Regions from separate parts of the Methylobacterium tardum genome, predicted to be linked through region 2. Evidence: predicted binding sites of a transcription regulator. Region 2 holds the regulator's gene; each other region holds the start of a gene.
The links. The regulator PhoB, encoded in region 2, activates phosphate uptake and scavenging genes when phosphate is short. The targets are predictions, from matches to a motif close to TGTCATNNANCTGTCAT.
Positions count from the first base shown of each region.

Region 1: M6G65_RS20460 (UDP-2,3-diacylglucosamine diphosphatase) is a predicted target of PhoB. The motif match lies at 2,492-2,508, and genes of this name have one in related genera.
Region 3: phnC (phosphonate ABC transporter ATP-binding protein) is a predicted target of PhoB. The motif match lies at 3,664-3,680, and genes of this name have one in related genera.

Region 1 is NZ_CP097484.1:4,292,318-4,298,955, reverse strand. It holds gene rnhB (ribonuclease HII) at 1-451, opposite strand, end outside; gene M6G65_RS20465 (glycosyltransferase family 4 protein) at 568-1,614, opposite strand; gene M6G65_RS20460 (UDP-2,3-diacylglucosamine diphosphatase) at 1,626-2,441, opposite strand; gene M6G65_RS20455 (aminotransferase class V-fold PLP-dependent enzyme) at 2,959-4,167, shown strand; gene M6G65_RS20450 (D-2-hydroxyacid dehydrogenase) at 4,271-5,215, shown strand; gene M6G65_RS20445 (NADP-dependent methylenetetrahydromethanopterin/methylenetetrahydrofolate dehydrogenase) at 5,398-6,261, shown strand; gene fchA (methenyltetrahydrofolate cyclohydrolase) at 6,272-6,638, shown strand, end outside.
Region 2 is NZ_CP097484.1:498,872-505,509, forward strand. It holds gene pstB (phosphate ABC transporter ATP-binding protein PstB) at 1-352, shown strand, start outside; gene phoU (phosphate signaling complex protein PhoU) at 462-1,181, shown strand; gene phoB (phosphate regulon transcriptional regulator PhoB) at 1,369-2,064, shown strand; gene M6G65_RS02370 (protein-disulfide reductase DsbD family protein) at 2,241-4,409, opposite strand; gene M6G65_RS02375 (aminopeptidase P family protein) at 4,530-6,368, opposite strand; gene M6G65_RS02380 (hypothetical protein) at 6,580-6,638, shown strand, end outside.
Region 3 is NZ_CP097484.1:5,843,841-5,850,478, forward strand. It holds gene M6G65_RS27915 (inorganic phosphate transporter) at 1-839, opposite strand, end outside; gene M6G65_RS27920 (ceramide glucosyltransferase) at 1,136-2,284, shown strand; gene M6G65_RS27925 (DUF1045 domain-containing protein) at 2,313-2,999, shown strand; gene M6G65_RS27930 (LbetaH domain-containing protein) at 2,992-3,612, shown strand; gene phnC (phosphonate ABC transporter ATP-binding protein) at 3,724-4,572, shown strand; gene phnD (phosphonate ABC transporter substrate-binding protein) at 4,675-5,604, shown strand; gene phnE (phosphonate ABC transporter, permease protein PhnE) at 5,621-6,502, shown strand; gene phnE (phosphonate ABC transporter, permease protein PhnE) at 6,499-6,638, shown strand, end outside.

The DNA.
Region 1 (6,638 bases), 3.1 Mb from region 2:
CGTCGCGAAACACCTTGGCGACGATAGAGGCGGCGGCGATCTGCGGGACCAGCCTGTCGCCGCCGACCACCGCGCGGCCCGGCAGGCCCGGCAGGCCCGGCAGGGCATCGCGCCCGTCGACCAGGACCGGCGCGTCGAGCCCGAGGCGGGCCACTGCGCGCGCCATCGCGTCGAGGGTGGCGGCGCGGATGTTGATCCGGTCGATCAGCGCCCGGGAGCCCGCCGCCACCGCGACGCGCCCATGGGCGCGGATCAGCGGCGCCAGCCGCGCGCGGACCGGCTCGGGCACGCGCTTGCTGTCGTCCAGGGCGGCGAGCAGATCCGGTGGGAGCGCCACGGGATCGAACCAGACCGCTGCCACCACCACGGGCCCGCACAGCGCGCCGCGCCCGACCTCGTCGCAGCCGATGACGGCGGGGTACTCGGCCGCGCGGGCCGGATCGAACGGCATCGTCGTGGCGGGCGGCTTCCCGGCAGGAGACTTTAGGGCAGGGGACTTCCGGGCGGGGGACTTCCGGGGAGGCGGCATGGCCTTCTCCTGCCATCCCGCGCGGGCGCCGTCACCGGTCAGGCGGCGTCCCGGGTCCCCTGCACACCGCCATGCGCCTCGACGATGTTGCCGAAAAACTGGCGGGCGCTCTCGTCCCAGCCGCAGCGCAGGGCCTCGGCCCGGCATTCGGCGCGCGACAGGTCGAGGGCCGCGAGCGAGGCGGCCCGCAGATCCCGGTCGAGCACCCCGACGCGGGTGCCGCCGACGACGTCGTTCGGTCCCGGCACCGGGAAGGCCGCCACCGGCAGCCCGCTGGCCAGGGCCTCGAGAAGCACGATGCCGAACGTGTCGGTGAGGCTCGGGAAAACGAAGACGTCGCAGGCTGCGTAGACCGCCGAGAGGTCCGCGCCGGTCCGAGTGCCGAGGAACCGTGCTCCGGGCGCCAGCGCCTGGAGCCGCGCCCGGTCCGGGCCGTCGCCCACGACGACCTTGGTGCCCGGCAGATCGAGGCTCAGGAAGGCCGCGACGTTCTTCTCCACAGCGAGCCGCCCGACATAGAGGAACAGCGGCCGAGGCAGTCCGACGAGGTCCGCCGGGAGCGGGGCGCCGGGCTCGGCGGGCCGGAATCGCGCGGTATCGACGCCGCGGGTCCAGCGCATCAGCCGGCCGAAGCCCCTTGCCGCCAGCTCGCCCTGCAGCGAGGCGGTGCTGACCATCGTGCCCCGGGCGGCGCCGTGGAAGCGGCGCAGATAGGCGTAGGACCAAGCCTCCGGCACGGGGGCCCGGGCTGCGAGGTACTCGGGGAAGCGCGTGTGGTAGCTCGTGGTGAAGGGCAGCGCATGGGCGAGGCAGTAGCGCCGGGCCGCCGTGCCCACGGGCCCTTCGGTCGCGATGTGGACGTGGGTCGGCCGCTCCGCGTTCCAGCGCGCGGCCACCCGCTCCCGCCCGGCATAGGCGAGGCGGATCTCCGGATAGCCCGGCAGGGGCAGCGAGCGGAAATCCGCGACCGTCAGCAAGGCCGTCTCGAAGCCGTGCTCCGGCGCGCGCCACACCATCTGCTCCAGGGAGCGCACCACGCCGTTCACCTGCGGGTGCCAGGCATCGCTGGCGATGAGGAGCTTCACGGGCGGTGACCTCACGCCACGGCGCGCCGGCCCGGCAGCGTGTCCGGGACGCTCTCGGCCCTGCGCGCCCGCAGGACGCTCGGATAGTGCAGCACCTCGATGCGACCGTCGTAGTGCTCGACCAAGCCGGTGCAGGATTCGACCCAGTCGCCGGTGTTGAGGTAGCGCAGATCGCCGATCGGCCGGTCGGCCGCATGGTGGATGTGGCCGCAGATCACGCCGTCGGCGCCCTGCCGGCGCGCCTCGTCGGCCAGGATCGTCTCGAAGCGGCCGATGAAGCTGACGGCGTTCTTCACGCGCAGCTTCGCCCAGGCGGAGAGCGACCAGTAGGACAGGCCGAGGCGCCGCCGCGCCTTGTTGATCACGGTGTTGAGGGACAAAGCCAGCGTGTAGGCACCGTCGCCGAGATGGGCGAGCCAGCGCGAGTGGCGCACCACCATGTCGAACTGGTCGCCGTGGATCACGAGGTAGCGCCGGCCGTCGGCCGCCTCGTGGATCGCGGTCTCCGCCAGCTCGATCCCGCCGAAATTGGTGCCGACATAGTCGCGCAGGAACTCGTCGTGGTTGCCCGGCAGGTAGACGATGCGGGTCCCCTTGCGGACCTTGCGCAGGAGCTTCTGCACGACGTCGTTGTGCTCCTGCGGCCAGTACCATCCGGAGCGCAGCTGCCAGCCATCCACGATGTCGCCGACGAGGTAGATCGTATCGGCGTCGTAATCCTTCAGGAACGACAGCAGCAGCCCGGCACGGCAGCCGCGCGTGCCGAGATGCAGGTCGGACAGGAACAGCGTCCGAACCCGGACCGGCATCTCCTCAACCTCGGCCACGGTACCCTCTCCCGGCGGCTGTACGGTGCCAGGATCCAGAGCGCGATCGCATCTCAGTTTGATGACGCGGGTCCTAGGCGGCGGAGCCAGCGCTGGTGCGGTGCCGCGACGCCTCTCAACCCGAGATCATCTTCGTTGCGGCGCACAAAAAATTTTTTTGCCAAGTTCCGGAAGTTTTTCCGGTTTTCCTTTCCGGGCTCGCCGCCTCATAATACCAGGAACCGGCGGCTCGGCACGAGCTCGGCCGGACCTTGACAGGAAGGCGGCGAGGACGGCCCTGAGGCCGTTGGACGGGACGGCATTTCGGAGGCGACCGGCGCGCGGGGGCGTGCCGCGACGCGAGCGGCGTGAGGCCGCCTGCCGCTCCGCGGAGGCCCCCCGATCACGGCAGAGGATGGCGTTCGAGGGGGTGCGGCGCGAGCCGCTTTCGACGGCGCCGGACCGGCTCCCTGAGGACGCTTGAACAACCCGGCGCGGGTTCACGCTCGCCCACAATGGACTTTTCGGAGGAAACATCATGGCCGCAACCCGGCGCCCCGGTCGCAACCACCTCTTCATCCCGGGTCCCACCAACATCCCGGAGCGCGTCCTGCGCGCCATGCACGTGCAGTCCGAGGATCACCGCTCGCCGAGCTTCCCCGAGCTGGTGAAGCCGCTCCTGCAGGACTCCAAGATGGTGTTCGGCTCGACCAACGGGACGGTCATCCTGTTCCCGTCCTCGGGCACCGGCATCTGGGAATCGGCCCTGTCCAACACCCTCTGCCGCGGCGACAAGGTGCTCACCGCCCGCTACGGCCAGTTCAGCCACCTGTGGGTCGACATGGCCCAGCGCCTCGGCCTCGACGTGGTCGTTCAGGAGGAGGAGTGGGGCGCCGGCGCCGATCCGCAGAAGATCGAGGAGGCGCTCCGGGCCGACAAGGATCACGCCATCAAGGCCGTGATGGTCGTCCACAACGAGACCGCCACGGGCGTCACCAGCGACATCGGCGCGGTGCGCAGGGCGATCGACGCCGCCGGCCACCCGGCGCTGCTGTTCGTGGACGGCATCTCGCCGATCGGCTCGCTGCCGTTCTACATGGACGACTGGAAGGTCGATTGCGCCATCGCGGGCTCGCAGAAGGGCTTCATGCTGCCGGCCGGCCTCGGCCTGATCTGCATCAGCCCGAAGGCGCTTAAGATCGCCGAGGGCGGCACCGGCCGCAACGACCGGCTCGGCCACGCCTACTTCGCCTGGAAGGACCAGCTGGCCGCCAACGCCACCGGCTACTTCCCCTACACCCCCGTCCTGCCGCTGCTCTACGGCCTGCGCGAGGCCCTGGCGATCGTGAAGGAAGAGGGGCTGGAGAACGTCTACCACCGCCATCACGTGCTCGCCGAGGCGACCCGCCAGGCCGTGGCGGCCTGGGGCCTCAAGCCCTGCGCCAAGGAGCCGAAGTGGAACTCCGACACGGTCACGGCGATCGTGGTGCCGGAGGGCGCCGACGCCGCCAAGGTGATCACCCACGCCTACGAGCGCTACAACCTCTCGCTGGGCGCCGGCCTGTCGAAAGTCGCCGGCAAGGTGTTCCGCATCGGCCACCTGGGCGACCTGAACGAGCTGTCGCTGCTGGGCGCCATCGCGGGCGCCGAGATGGCCATGCTCGATTGCGGCATCAAGGTCACGCCGGGTTCGGGCGTCGCCGCCGCCTCCAGCTACCTGCGCGAGAATCCGCTGCATAAGGCGTGATCGGCGCACGCGATCGGGGCGGGACCGGGTTGCCGGGCCCGCCCCGACGCGCAAGTAAGACCAAGACTATCGAGGAAACCGCCCGTCGTCCGAGAGGGGTTCTATGACCAAGAAGATCGTGTTCCTGGATCGTGAATCCCTCGACGCCAGGGTCCGACCGTTCAACTTCCCGCATGAATACGTCGAGCACGAGTCGACCTGGACGCCGGAAGAGATCGTCTCCCGCCTCCAGGGGGCGGAGATCGCGCTGATCAACAAGGTCCCGATGCGGGCCGAGACGCTGAAGCAGCTGCCCGACCTGAAGCTGATCGCGGTGGCCGCCACCGGCACCGACGTGGTCGACAAGGCCCAGGCCAAACAGCAGGGCATTACCGTCGTCAACATCCGCAACTACGCGTTCAACACCGTGCCGGAGCACGTGGTCGGGCTGATGTTCGCCCTGCGCCGGGCGATCGTGCCCTACGCCAACTCGGTCCGGCGCGGCGATTGGGCGAAGTCGAAGCAGTTCTGCTACTTCGACTATCCGATCTACGACATCGCCGGCTCGACGCTCGGCATCGTCGGCTACGGGGCGCTGGGCAAGTCGATCGCCAAGCGCGCCGAGGCACTCGGCATGAAGGTCCTCGCCTACGACGTGTTCCCGCAGGACGGGCTCGCCGACTTCGAGACAATCCTGACGCAGTCCGACGTGATCACGCTGCACGTGCCGCTGACCCCCGACACCAAGGGTATGATCGGCGCCGCCGAGCTCAAGAAGATGAAGAAGAGCGCCATCCTCATCAACACGGCCCGGGGTGGGCTGGTGGACGAGGCGGCCCTGCTCGAAGCGCTCAAGGACGGCACGATCGCGGGCGCCGGCTTCGACGTGGTGGCGCAGGAGCCGCCCAAGGACGGCAACATCCTGTGCGACGCCGACCTGCCGAACCTGATCGTCACGCCGCACGTGGCCTGGGCCAGCAAGGAGGCGATGCAGATCCTGGCCGATCAGCTCGTCGACAACGTCGAGGCGTTCGTGGCGGGCAAGCCGCAGAACGTGGTCGAGAGCTGAGGCGGCGCAGATCGCACGCCGTCGTTCCGGGGCGCCGCAGGCGAGCCCGGAACCCAGTTGCGCCGACGGTGTCGGCCGAGAACCACCTGTGCGTCTGGATTCCGGGCTCCGCTCCGCGGCCCCGGAATGACGGGGTGGATGTCCCTGACGTGATGATGCCCATCCTGGGCCGAGGTTAAGACATGACCAAGAAGCTGCTGTTCCTGTTCGACACCGATGCGGTTCCGAACGTGTTCGACACGGTGGTCGGCTACGACGGCGGTGCCGACCACATCACCGGCTACGGCGGCGTCAATCCCGACAATGTCGGCGCGCTCGTGGACGGCACGATCTACACCCGCGGCGGCTCCGAGAAGAAGTCGACGGCGATCTTCGTCGGCGGCGGCAGCATGGCGGCCGGCGAAGAGCTGTTCACCGCGGTCAAGAAGCGGTTCTTCGGCCCGTTCAGGGTCTCGGTGATGCTCGATTCCAACGGCTCCAACACCACGGCCGCCGCGGGCGTTGCCCTGGTGGCCAAGGCCGCGGGCTCGCTCCAGGGCAAGAAGGCCGTCGTGCTGGCGGGCACCGGGCCGGTCGGCATGCGCTCGGCCGCGCTCCTCGCCGGCGAGGGCGCCGAGGTCACCATCGCGGGCCGCGCGCTGGACAAGACCCAGGCCGCCGCGGACCAGATCAACAAGCGCTTCAAGGTCAACGTGAAGGCCGCCGCGACCCCCGACGAGGCCTCCCGCGTCGCCCTGGTGAAGGGCACGAACCTCGTGTTCACCGCCGGCGCCATCGGCGTCGAGCTGCTGCCGGAAGCGGCCTGGGCGCAGGAATCGTCGATCGAGTTCGTCGCCGACTACAACGCCCAGCCCCCGACCGGCATCGGCGGCATCGACGTGATGGACAAGGGCAAGGAGCGCAACGGCAAGCAGGCCTTCGGCGCTCTCGGCATCGGCGGCCTGAAGCTCAAGCTGCACCGGGCCTGCGTCGGCCAGCTCTTCGACAGCACCGACAAGGTGCTCGACGCCGAGGAGATCTACGCCCTCGCCAAGACCATGGCCTGAGGAGGCGCCGGTGACCGAGACGCATCGCCCCGAGACCGACAGCATCGAGAAATTCCTGACGGAGCTGGCGAGTGCCGCCCCCACCCCCGGGGGCGGCGGCGCGGCGGCGATCTCCGGCGCCATGGGCGCGGCCCTGGTGTCGATGGTCTGCAACCTCACCATCGGCAAGAAGAAGTACGTCGAGGTCGAGGCCGAGCTGAATGAGGTCCTGGCCAAGTCCGAGGGCCTGCGGGTCGTGCTCACCGGCATGATCGGGGAGGACGTCCAGGCCTTCGACGCCGTGATGGGCGCCTACGGCCTGCCCAAGGCCACCGATGACGAGAAGGCGGCCCGGGCCGAGAAGATCCAGGCCGCGCTCAAGACAGCCTGCGACGTGC
Region 2 (6,638 bases):
CGAGGTGAAGGACAAGCTCCGCCAGCCGGGCACGGGCCTCTCGGGTGGCCAGCAGCAGCGCCTGTGCATCGCCCGGACGGTGGCGCAGAAGCCGGAGGTGATCCTGTTCGACGAGCCGACCTCGGCCCTCGACCCGATCTCCACGGGCCGCATCGAGGAGCTGATCGAGCAGCTGCGCGACGAGTTCACCATCGTGATCGTCACCCACAACATGCAGCAGGCGGCGCGCATCTCGCAGTTCACCGCCTTCATGTATCTGGGACAGCTCGTCGAGTTCGGTCCGACCAACCGGATGTTCATGAACCCGACGGAACGCCGCACGCAGGACTACATCACCGGCCGCTTCGGCTAGTCTGCCGGGCCGCTCCGGTCTCGGGGCCGCCGCTCGCGTCTCCAGCGCGCCGGCGGATCCCGCAAGCCTCCCGGAGGGCCGTCCCCGGGACCCCATCGAAGGATCCGCCATGCCCGGCCATATCGTCACCTCCTACGACACCGACCTGGAGAACCTGCGTCGCTCGATCTCGGAGATGGGCGGCGTCGCCGAGAAGATGACCGCGGAGGCGACCGACGCTCTCGTGCGCCGGGACGACACGCTCGCCCAGGCGGTGATCCTCGCCGACAAGCGGCTCGACGCGCTGCAGCGGGATATCGAGGAGCGCGCGGTCCTGCTGATCGCCCGGCGCCAGCCCCTGGCGATCGACCTGCGCGAGACCATCTCGGCCATTCGCGTCTCAGGCGATCTCGAGCGGATCGGCGACCTCGCCAAGAACGTCGCAAAGCGGGTGGTGGCGATCTCCGACCAGGCGCCGGCCCAGAAGATCGTGCTCGGTGTCCGCCACATGAGCGACCTCGCCGAGGGACAGCTCAAGGACGTGCTCGACGCCTACGCGAGCCGCGACGTCCGGGCGGCCCACGATGTCTGGGAGCGCGACGGCGAGATCGACGCCCTGTACAATTCCCTGTTCCGCGAACTCCTGACCTACATGATGGAGGATCCGCGCAACATCTCGTTCTGCACGCATCTGCTGTTCTGCGCCAAGAACGTCGAGCGGATCGGCGACCACACCACCAACATCGCCGAGACGATCCACTACCTCGCCACCGGCGAGACGCTGGCGGGCGACCGGCCGAAGAACGACGCGTCGAACTACGCGACCGTGGACGGGGTGCAGGCTCCGTAGGCGGGCCGGCCTGATTTCACGCGCCGGCCTGCGCGCTCTCCTGTGGGGCGCGGTCGGAAAATCGGAGGGTGCGGGTTGAGGCTGAGCGGCGCCTCCCGCACCCTCCGCCTGCAGTCCGCTCCGATGCGCGTCGGGGTGTCGGCAGGCCGTGTGGCGCCGCCTCGGGAACGGGTCTTCGAACGTGAGCATGCAAGTCCTGATCGTCGAGGACGAGGAGGCGCTGACCACGCTGCTGCGCTACAACCTTGAGGCCGAGGGCTTCCTCGCCGACTCGGCGGCCCGCGGCGACGATGCGGAGCTGCTCCTGGCCGAGCGGATTCCCGATCTCGTCCTGCTCGACTGGATGCTGCCCGGCCTCTCGGGGATCGAGCTCTGCCGCCGGATCCGGGCGCGCCGGGAGACCGAGCGGCTGCCGGTGATCATGCTCACTGCCCGCGGCGAGGAGGGCGACCGGATCCGCGGTCTCGGCACGGGCGCCGACGACTACATCGTCAAGCCGTTCTCCGTGCCGGAGCTGCTGGCCCGGATCCGCGCGCTGCTGCGCCGGGCCAAGCCTGCCCACAGCTCGGATCGGCTGGCCGCCGGCGATCTCGAACTCGACCGGACCGGCCACCGCGTCCGCCGCGGCGGCGAGGAGCTGCATCTCGGCCCGACCGAGTTCCGGCTGCTGGAATTCCTGATGCTGGCCCCGGGCCGGGTCTTCTCCCGCGAGCAGCTCCTCGACGGGGTCTGGGGCCATGACGTCTACATCGGCGAGCGCACCGTGGACGTGCATGTCGGGCGCCTGCGCAAGGCGCTGAACGGCCCGCGCCAGGCCGATCCGATTCGCACGGTCCGCGGCTCGGGCTACGCCTTCGGCGAGACCTTCTCGCTGGAGGCGTGAGGCGGCCGCACGGGCTCTCCGAAACGAACTTCGGTCCGGCGCACTGTCGTCGCGCGCATCGACGTGTACCGGAGCGGCGCGCGGCCGGTCGGCGTGGCGCTGCTGGATTGCTTCGCTCCGCTCGCAAAGACGGCGACCGCGCGTTGATGCATTAGGGGCTCGGATCCCAGAAAGGCTCAGCGGGCCAGCGCAGCACTCCGGCCGGACGAGGCCGGGACCGCATCCAGCGCCGCCAGAACCGTTCCCTCAGTCAGGATCTGCGGCAGCACCTGGGGCTCCCCGGTCCCGGCATAGAGCAGGTAGAGCGGTACGCCGCTGCGCCCGTACTTCTCCAGCAGGCGGGTGATCTCGGGATTCTGGTTGGTCCAATCGCCCTTCATGTAGGTCACGCCGCGCTCCGCCATCGCCGCCCGCACGGCCTTGGTGTTGAGCGAGGTCGCCTCGTTCACCGCGCAGGTGATGCACCACGCCGCCGTCATATCGATGAAGACCGGGCGGCGGGCGCTCACCAGCGCGTCGAGGCGCGCCTGCGTGAACGGCACGATCCCGTCGGCAGCAGCCTGCGCCGACGGGAGCGTGCGCTGCTGCGGGAGGGTCACGGCGAGCGCCGCGACGGTGACGATCGCCAGGATTGCGGCGGCCTGGGCGATTCGACCGGTGCGGGGCGCGGCGGCGCGTCCACGCTCCCAGGCCCAGGCGGCGAAGCCGACCAGAACCAGCCCGATCAGCGCCGCCAGCAGCCCGCGCGGATCGACCTGCTGCGCCAGCACCCAGACCAGCCACGCCACCGTCGCGTAGACCGGGAAGGCCAGGATCTGCTTGAGGACCTCCATCCAGGCGCCGGGCCGCGGCAGCGCCCGCAGGGCCGGCGGCCAGAGGGTCAGCGCCAGGAAGGGCAGGGCGAGGCCGAGGCCGAGGCTCGCGAATACCGCGAGCGCCACGCCGGCGCTCTGGGTCAGCGCGAAGCCCACCGCCGAGCCCATAAACGGCGCCGTGCAGGGCGTGGCCACGAGCGTCGCGAGCACGCCCGTGAAGAACGAGCCGCTCAGGCCCGCGCGCCGGGCGAGGCCGTCGCCGAGGCCGGCAAGCCGGCCGCCGACATGGACGACCCCCGACAGGCTGAGGCCCATCGCGAACAGCAGATAGGCCAGCCCCGCCACCACGATCGGCGATTGCAGCTGAAAGCCCCAGCCGATCGCCGCCCCGCCGCCCTTCAGGGCGATCAGCAGCGCTGCGAGGCCCAGGAAGCTCGCCAGCACGCCGGCGGTGTAGGCCAGGCCGTGGAGGCGGAGGCGACCGGGGCTCTCGCCGGCATGCCGGATCAGGCCGAGAACCTTGATCGACAGGACCGGGAAGACGCACGGCATCAGGTTGAGGATCAGGCCGCCGAGGAACGCGAAGGCCGCCGCGGTCGCGAGCGTCAGCGCGTCGACATCGGGCGCGATCGCCCGTGCCGCGGGCGCTTCCGGCGTGATGGCCGGAGCCGCCGTCGGCAGGACCGGCTCGTCGCCATACGCGAAGGCGAGCCGGCGGGGACCGGCCTCAGTGACCTCCTCGAGAGTGAGCACGCCCGGCAGCGCGGCGGGCGCCGGCTCGGTCGGGCTGCTGCGGGCGAGGGTGAGATGCAGGCCGGTCTCATCGACCGACATCACCTGCGCGGCGGCGTTGTCGATCGCCGTCTCGGAATAGGGGAAGAACGCGGCGTTCCGGACCGAATCCGGCTTGAGGCCCATTGCCGCGAAATCGAGCCGCAGCGTGTCGCCCTGACTTGCGAGATGCAGCGGCCAGAGCGGCGGGACGGGCAGGGCGGCCCGGGCGCGGGCGAACAGGGCGGCGTTGTCCGGATCGGGCCGGGGCTCGGCCACCGGCAGCGTCAGCGCGAGGTCGGCGGAGCCCGGCACGCACTCGGTCTCGCAGACGAGATAGGTGAGCTTCGCCCGGATTTGCACCGGGTCGGCCGGATCGAGGCTCGGCGGCGGGGTGACCGGCACTAGGAGCGTGACCTCGCCCTCGTAGCCGTAGTTCATCAGCGTGGCGATCGGGATGCGCTCCGGCGCCGGCCACCGGAGCGCCCCGGCGTTGAACCCCGCCGGCAGGGTCCAGGTCACCTCCGGCGGCAGGCCGGAATCGCCCGGATTGCGCCAGTAGACGTGCCAGCCGGGCTTCACCTCCATGCGCACGGCGAGGGTGAACGGCTGCGCACCCGCCACCGCGACAGGCTCGGCCACCAGGCTCGACCGCACAAGGTCCGGCGGCGTGCGGAAGCTCGATTGCAGACCCTGCGCCGCCGCGGCCGAGAGGCCTGCGGCCAGAGCCAGGATCAGGAAGGCGAGGCGACGGATCATGCTGTTCCTTCGCGCGCAGGGCCGGCGCGGTTTCACGCGCGGCGATGTCCGGCCCGGCGCGGGCTATTCCGTATCCGAACCGCTTAGCACGGAAGGCGCTTGTGGCGGCAGGCCGCGACGTCAGGCCGGGAGCGGCGCAGTGGCACGCTCCAGCCAGGCGCACGCCTCGGCGTCGAGGCCGGGCGCCAGGGTCTCGCGGACCCGCGCATGATAGGCGTCGATCCAGGCGCGCTCTCCCGGGTCGGCGAGAGCCGGCTCGATCAGCCGCCGGTCGTAAGGGGCAAGCGTCAGGGTCTCGAAGCCGAGCATCGGCCGCTCGCCTCCGGACATCGGACGGGGCTCCACCAGCACGAGGTTCTCGATCCGGATGCCGTAGGCGCCGCTCGCGTAGTAGCCGGGCTCGTTCGACAGGATCATGCCGGCCTCCAGCGGCACCGTGCCGGTCTTGGCGATGCGCTGCGGACCCTCATGCACCGACAGGAAGGCGCCGACCCCGTGGCCGGTGCCGTGATCGAAATCGAGCCCCGCCTGCCAGAGCGGCGCCCGGGCGAAGGCGTCGATCTGCGCGCCGGTCGTGCCGGTCGGGAAGACCGCGCGCGCGATGGCGACATGGCCCTTGAGCACCCGGGTGAAGCGGTCGCGCATCTCGGCGCTCGGCTCGCCCACCGCGACCGTGCGGGTTATGTCGGTGGTGCCGTCCGGGTATTGCGCGCCGGAATCGATCAGGAACAGCTCGCCGGGCCGGACCGTCCGGTCGCTGGCGCGGGTGACCCGATAATGGACGATCGCCCCGTTCGGGCCGGAGCCCGAGATCGTCGGGAACGAGACGTCGCGCAGGTCGCCGCCAGCGGAGCGGAAATCCTCCAGCGCCTCGACCGCGGCGATCTCGGTCACGCCGCCGGACGCGGCCGCCCCGTCGAGCCAGGCCAGGAAGCGCACGACGCTCGCCCCGTCGCGGATATGGGCGGCGCGCGCGCCCGCCACCTCGGCGGCGTTCTTGACCGCCTTCATGGCGGTGATTGGGTCCTTGCCGACATCGGCGGTGCCGCCGGCCGCCTCGATCTTCTCCTTGAGGGCGACCGCCCCGGTCGCGGCGTCCAGCCGGACGCGCACGCCGGCCAGGGAGGCCAGCCCGTCATCGAGGTCCGATCGGGGCAGAATCCCGGCGATCGGGGCCAGCGCCGCGCGCAGGGCCGGATCGACGTTCGGCGAGACCAGGAACAGCAGCGCCGCGCCCGCGCGCGGCAGGATCGCGTAGCCGAGCGCGAGCGGCGTATGCCCGACATCCGAACCGCGCAGGTTGAACACCCAGGCGAGATTGTGCGGGTCGGAGATCACGAGGGCATCGCAGCCGCCCTCCGCAAGGGCCGCGCGCACCCGGGCGAGCTTGTCGGCGGCCGTCTCGCCTGCAAGCGCGTCCGGCTGGACGACCACCGGCCCGGCGGCCGGCTTCGGCCGTCCGGCCCAGACCGCGTCGGCGAGGTTCGGCACGGCCCGCACCGTACCGCCCGCCTTCGTGACCGCGCGCTCAAGCCGCGCGAGCCCGTCGGGCGTGTGCAGCCAGGGATCGTAGCCGAGCACCTGATCGCGCTTGAGGTTGGCGCCGATCCAGCCTTCGGCCGTTGTTTCGGCGAGCGGCACGACCGTCACCAGGCCGGTGTCGACCTGCTCGGGCGCCTGCAAGGTGTAGCGGCCGTCCACCACCAGCGCCGCGGATTCCATCAGGATCACGGCGGTGCCGGCCGAGCCGGTGAAGCCGGTCAGCCACGCGAGACGCTCGGCATCGGCGGGGACATATTCCGACTGGTGCTCGTCGCCCCGCGGCACGACGAAGCCGTCGAGGCCGGTCTCCCGCAGGGCTGCGCGCAGGGCCTCGATGCGCTCAGGCCCCTTGCGATGGCTCGGATCGTCGAAGGTCTGGAAGCGCCGGCGCGGTGCGGTCGGGTCGAGTTCGGTCATGGGGCGAGCCTAGCGCCCGCCGGACCCGGCTCGCAACTGCGCAGCAATCGAAGCGGCACATGCTAATTTTGGGATTAAAAATCGCGAGCAATCTTATCACGCAGCCGAATTTGGCTTATTCCTGAGGCATGCCCCGCCGTGTTTATTATCGGATCAGCGACAGAGCGGACGGCCGCTTCGACGCCGTCGTGACGATCTCGAGCCGGACACAGTGGTCCGCCGCGACGGCTTCGAATCTCTCGCCGAACTCGAGGAGTGGATCGAAGGCCT
Region 3 (6,638 bases), 1.5 Mb from region 2:
ATCAGGCCCATGCCCTTCTGTCCGTCATTGCCGCCGTGGAAGAAGGAGACCAGCGTGCAGGTCAGGATCAGCAGGCCGCGGATCCACAGGGGCGGGGGCGTATCGCCCTTCGGCGCCTCGTAGAGGTCCTTGCGGCGCACGGCGAACTTGAGCGCGAGCAGCAGCAGGGCCGCCAGCACGAAGCCGCAGACGGGCGAGAACAGCAGCGCCTTGAACACGTTGAGCGCCTGAGTCCAGTCGACCCCGGAGGTGCCGTCGCCGCCGTTCATCAGCTGGTTGGCGAGGCCGACGCCGAGCACCGAGCCGATCAGCGCGTGGGACGAGGAGTTCGGCAGGCCGAAGGCCCAGGTCCCCAGATTCCAGATGATCGCGGCCAGCAGCAGCGCGAAGATCATCGCGTATCCGGCATGGGAGCCGACATTCAGGATCAGCTCCACCGGCAGCAGGGTGACGATGGCGTAGGCCACCGCCCCGGAGGAGAGCATCACCCCGAGGAAGTTGAAGAAGCCCGACCAGATCACCGCCACGAGCGGCGGCAGCGAGTGCGTGTAGATCACCGTGGCGACCGCGTTGGCGGTGTCGTGGAAGCCGTTCACGAACTCGAAGCCGAGCGCGATCAGCAGCGCGAGCCCGAGCAGCGCGAAGGCGCCGTAGGCCAGCGGCGCCTCGCCGACCGCGTTCATGTCGGCGATCAGGCTCACGACGGCGTAGGAGAGGCCCGCCACCAGCACGAGCAGGAAGGCGACGAGGCCGCCCAGATGCATCCCGTGATCGAGACGCGGGCCGCCCTCGGGCCTGCCTCGCGCGGCGCCCGACGGCATCACGGCGGAATCGGACATGCAGCCTCGCGCGAAATCATTTTTGGTGGTGAACCGGGATTAAAATGCGCGCGTGACGGCCCGGTGACACAGCGCCCGTGACCGGTCGTGGAGGCCGTATCCGATCGGCCGGGACATTCGGATGAACGCGGGCGTCTCCGCCTAGCCTGTCTTCGCCGCCGAAGATCCGGTCGCCGATCGAGGAACGACGCGTCCGGGCCGGGCGACCGGTCGCCCCGCCGTCAGGCGACTGTCACACGCCTGACGCGATCGGGCCGCTAGCGACCGGGCCGCGCACGAGCGAACGAGAGATCCGCATGATTGACGCCACGGTGCCGGCCCTGTCGTTCGGCGCGCTCCTGGCCCTCGTCCAGATCGGCAGCATCGCCATCGCGGGTCGACGCCTCGGGCAGGTGCACGGCCCGTCGCGGTTTCCGGCAGGCGCGCCCGTCTCGGTGATCCGCCCGCTTCACGGGCTGGAGTCCTACAGCGAGGAGATGCTGATCCGGAGCTTCCGCCTCGATTACCCGGCCTACGAGCTGATCTTCTGCGTGGCCGATCCGGGCGATCCGATCGTGCCGATGGTGGAGCGCCTGATCGCCGCCCACCCACAGGTGCCCGCCCACCTGATCCTCGGCGATGAGCGGATCAGCGAGAACCCGAAGCTGAACAACTGCCTGCGCGGCTGGCGCGCCGCCGCCCACGACTGGGTTGTCCTGGCCGATTCCAACGTGGCCATGCCGCCGGACTACCTGCAGCGCCTCCAGGCGGCGTGGCGCGCCGAGACCGGCCTGGTCTGCTCCACCCCCGCCGGGGCGCGCCCGGGCAGCTTCATGGCCGAGGTGGAATGCGCCTTCCTCAACACCCTGCAGGCGCGCTGGCAATACGCCGCCGAGGCCTTCGGGCTTGGCTTCGCGCAGGGCAAGAGCATGCTCTGGCACAAGCCGTTCCTGGACCAGCGGGGCGGCCTTCAGGCGCTCGCCGCCGAGATCGCCGAGGACGCGGCCGCCACCAAGCTGGTGCGCGCGGCCGGCAAGCGCGTCCACCTCGTGGCGAGCCCGTTCGAGCAGCCGTTGGGCCCGCGCGGCTTCCGGGAGGTCTGGTCCCGGCAGCTCCGCTGGGCGCGCCTGCGCCGCGTGACCTTCCCGCTGTTCTTCGCGCCCGAGATCGGCAGCGGCGTCCTGCTGCCGGCGCTCCTCGTCGCGCTCTGGGCCGGCAGCCTCGCGGGCCTCGCCGGCGCTGCCGGCCTCGCCGCCCTGTGCTATGGCGCCGAGCACCGGCTTGCGCTCCGCGCGGGCTGGCACCGTTCGCCCCGCATGCTGGCGGCCTTCCCGGTGCGCGACGCCCTGATCCCGGCGATCTGGCTCGGCGCCTGGGTCCAGAGCGCCATCGTGTGGCGCGGCAACGCCATGGACGTGCGCCCGCGGCGGGCCGCCGAGGCGCGCAGCTACGCGCCGACGGCCTGACGGCGCCCGACAATCCGGAGGCCGAGACGTGTCGCGCCGCTACGCCCTGTACTGCCTGCCCGCCCCGGGCTCGCGCCTCGAAGCCTTCGGACGGGGCGTGCTCGGCTACGACAACGTTTCCGGAGAGCCGGTTCCCCATCCAGAAGGCCTCAATGTCCTCGCCACCGTCACCGCAGGGGCCCGGACTTACGGATTCCACGCCACCCTCAAGGCGCCCCTGCGCCTCGCGGCGGGTGCCACCGAGGCCGGGCTCATCGCCGCCGCCCGCGACCTCGCGGCCGCGCACCCGCCGGTGGCGGTCGGGCCCCTGACGGTCGCCGCGCTCGGGGCGTTCCTCGCCCTGGTGCCGGAAGACCCGCCGCCGGGCCTGGGGCTGCTGGCCGCCGAGTGCGTCGCGGCGCTCGACCCGTTCCGCGCGCCGCTCACTGAGGCCGAGCGCGCGAAGCGCCGCCCGGAGCGCCTCGATCCGCGCGGCCGCGCGCTGCTCGATCGCTGGGGCTACCCGTACGTGTTCGAGGCCTTCCGCTTCCACATGACCCTGACCGACGCCCTGCCGGAGGCCGAACGCGACGCCTGGCACCGGCGCCTGTCGGAGGCCTACGCCGCCTCCGGGCCCGAGCCCCTGGTGATCGACGCCCTCGGCCTCCTGGCCCAGGACGGGGCCGGGCCGTTCCGGCTCCTGGCACGCCTGCCCTTCGGAGAACCCCGTGGCTGACCTTTCCCTCGGCCGCGAGCCGGCGATCGACCCGAGCGCCCGGGTCGCGGATTGCCGCCTCGGCCGCTACACCGAGATCGGCGCCCGAACCCGCCTCACCGAGACGATCCTCGGCGACTATTCCTACATCGGCCAGGACGGCGAGGTGATCTACACCACGATCGGCAAGTTCTGCTCGATCGCCGCCAGCGTCCGGATCAACCCCGGCAACCACCCGATGGAGCGCGCCTCCCAGGCGCATTTCACCTACCGGGCGCAGTCCTACTGGCCCGAGGAGGCCGACGAGCCGGCCTTCTTCGACCGGCGCCGGGCGAGCCCGGTGGCCATCGGCCACGATGTCTGGATCGGCCACGGCGTGGTGGTCCTGCCCGGCCGCACCATCGGCACCGGCGCGGTGGTCGGGGCCGGCGCGATCGTCACGCGCGACGTCGAACCCTATACGATCGTGGTCGGCAATCCCGCCCGTCCGGTCCGGCGCCGGTTCCCGGACGCCGTCGCCGCGCGCCTGGAGCGCCTCGCCTGGTGGGATTGGGACCACGAGCGCCTGCGCCGGGCGCTCCCGGATTTCCGCGGACTTCCGATCGAAGCCTTCCTCGATCGATACGGAGCCTAGAGCGGCAATCGACAGTAAACGTTGTGCCGGCAAACAACATTGGATCGTATTCGTCATCCAATCGTCGTGGAACCGGCGTTTAGGTGCGGCCATTCCGCGGCGGATGGATGCATGCTGGTCATCGAGGATCTTACGCGCCAGTACGGCGGCCGGCGCGCCGTCGACGGTGTCTCGCTGCAGATAGAGCCCGGCAGCTTCGTCGGCGTGATCGGCCGGTCCGGTGCCGGCAAATCGACGCTGCTGCGGCTCATCAACCGGTTGGCCGACCCGAGTTCCGGGCGCATCCTTCATGACGGGCGCGACGTCACGCGGCTGCGGGGCCGCGCCCTGCGGGATTGGCGCACCCGCTGCGCCATGATCTTCCAGCAGTTCAACCTCGTCGGCCGCCTCGACGTGATGACCAACGTCCTGATGGGCCGGCTGAGCCACGTGCCGAGCTACCGGTCCCTGCTGCGCCAATGGTCCGAGGAGGACCGGGCGATGGCGCTCGCCGCCCTGGAGAGCTTCGACATGGGCGAGTTCGCCGGCCAGCGGGCGGACGGCCTGTCGGGCGGCCAGCAGCAGCGCGTCGCCATCGCCCGCGCCCTGGTGCAGGAGCCCGAGATCCTGCTCGCCGACGAGCCGGTCGCCTCCCTCGATCCGCGCAACACCCGCCTGGTGATGGACGCGCTGGCCGAGGTGAACCGCCGCTACGGCATCACGGTCCTGTGCAACCTGCACTCCCTCGACCTCGCCCGCGCCTATTGCGACCGCCTCGTCGGGCTCAGCGCCGGCCGGGTGGTGTTCGAGGGCGGGCCGTTCGACCTCACCGAGGATGTCGCCCGCCGGCTCTACGGCCTGGAGGCCGGCGAGGTGCTCGACGATTCGGCGCGCCGCGAGGCCGAGCAGCGGGCGGCGATGCCGGGCCGGCCCGGCATCGTGCCGGCGCGGCCCGTGCGCGAGGCCGCCCTCGGCGCCTGAACCGGGCCGTCCGGCCCCAACACCAACCACGGATCGGGAAACGCCCGGCCGGCCCCGCGCCCGGCCGAACCCGCGACACACGCCGACACGAAGGACGACACGATGATCACCCGACGCACCCTCGCCGCAGCCGCCACGGCCCTCGCGCTCCTCGGCCTGCCGGCCGCCGCCCAGGACTGGAAGGCGCAATATCCCGAGCTGACCCTGGCGGTGATTCCGATGGAGAATGCCAGCGGCACCGTCGACCGCTACGCGCCCCTGGCGGACTACCTGACCAGGACGGTCGGCGTGCCGGTGAAGCTGCGGGTTGCCAGCGACTACGCCGCGGTGATCGAGGGCCAGCGCGCCGGCAACATCCAGCTCGCCTTCTACGGGCCGGCCTCCATCGCCCGCGCCGCGATGACCGGCGTGAAGGTCGAGCCGGTGGTGAGCCCGATCCACGAGACCGGCGCCGCGGGCTACTACTCGGTGATCTACGCGCTGGCCTCCAGCCCGTACAAGACCATCGAGGATCTGAAGGGCAAGAACCTCGCCCTGGTCGATCCGAACTCCACCTCCGGCAACCAGGCGCCGCGCTTCTTCCTGAAGCGGGCCGGCTACGACGTGGACAAGTTCTTCGGCAAGGCGGTCTTCGCCGGCAGCCACGAGAACGCCGTCCTGGCGCTGACCCAGGGCACGGTCGAGGCCGCCGCCAACCTGTGGAATTCCGAGACCGACTCGATCGTCACCCGCATGATCGCCAAGGGCATGCTGAAGAAGCCGGACGGCACGCCGATGCAGAATTCGGACTTCCGGGTGGTGTTCAAGTCCGAATTCCTGCCGGAAGGGCCCTACGCCATGCTGTCCACCCTGCCGGACGACCTGAAGGCCAAGATCCGGGAGGCGTTCGTCGCCCTGCCGAAGGCCGACAAGGCCGCCTTCGACCGGCTCTCCGACGGCAAGGACCAGGGCCTCAAGCCGGTGACCCTCAAGGATTACCAGCCGATCATCGACATGCTGCGGTTCAACGACGAGCAGCGCAAGAAGTCCTGATCCGGAGACGACGGCCTTGCGTGGCCTGACGAAGCTGCCGCCGGAGCGGGAAGCCACCCTCTCCGGCCTCTACGCGGCCTCGACCGGCGCCGCGCGGCGCCGGACGCTGGCCGGGTTCGCGGCGGTCGCGGCCCTGGCCCTCCTCGCCGGGTACGCCGCCGAGGTGCGGCCGCTGGTGCTCGCCGGGAACATCGGCAAGTTCACCGCCTACATCCAGCAGATCCTGCCCCCGGTCGGCCTCGACCATCCGGTCGAGGATCTGCGCGCCTGGTACTGGGGCCTGCCCGGCTGGCTCGCGCTGCTGGGCGAGACCCTGCTGATGGCCTATCTCGGCACGCTGCTGGGGGCGCTGGCGGGCTTCGCCCTCAGCTTCGTCGCCGCCGCCAACTTGGTGCGGTCGCGGCTGCTGCGGATCCTGGCCAAGCGCTTCCTGGAAGTCTGCCGCACCGTCCCGGACGTGGTGTTCGCGCTGATCTTCGTGATCGCCTTCGGCCTCGGACCGATGGTCGGCGTGCTGGCCATCGCGATCCACACCACGGGGGCGCTGGGCAAGCTGTTCTCCGAGGTGGTCGAGAATATCGACATGCGGCCCGTCGAGGGCCTGTCCGCCTCGGGCGCCTCCTGGGTCGAGACCGTGCGCTTCGCGGTGCTGCCGCAGGTGCTGTCGAACTTCGCCTCCTACGGGCTGCTGCGCTTCGAGATCAACGTGCGCGGGGCGGCGGTGCTGGGCTTCGTCGGGGCAGGGGGGATCGGCCAGGAGTTCCTGGCCGCAATCCGCAACTTCTACTACGCGGACGTGAGCGCGATCCTCGTGCTGATCATCCTGACGGTGTTCTGCATCGACCTCGCCACCGAGCGGGTCCGCCACCGGCTGATCGGCCCGGAGACTGTCCGATGAGCCCGCCCCGCACCGGAGCCCTGCGGGCGGCGGCCCGGGCCGACCTCGCCCGGCTGCGCGCCCGCTACCCGGCGCAGTTCCGCGCCGACCGGGCGGCGCGGGCGCGCCTCGTCGTCGGTCTCGGCGTCCTGGTGGG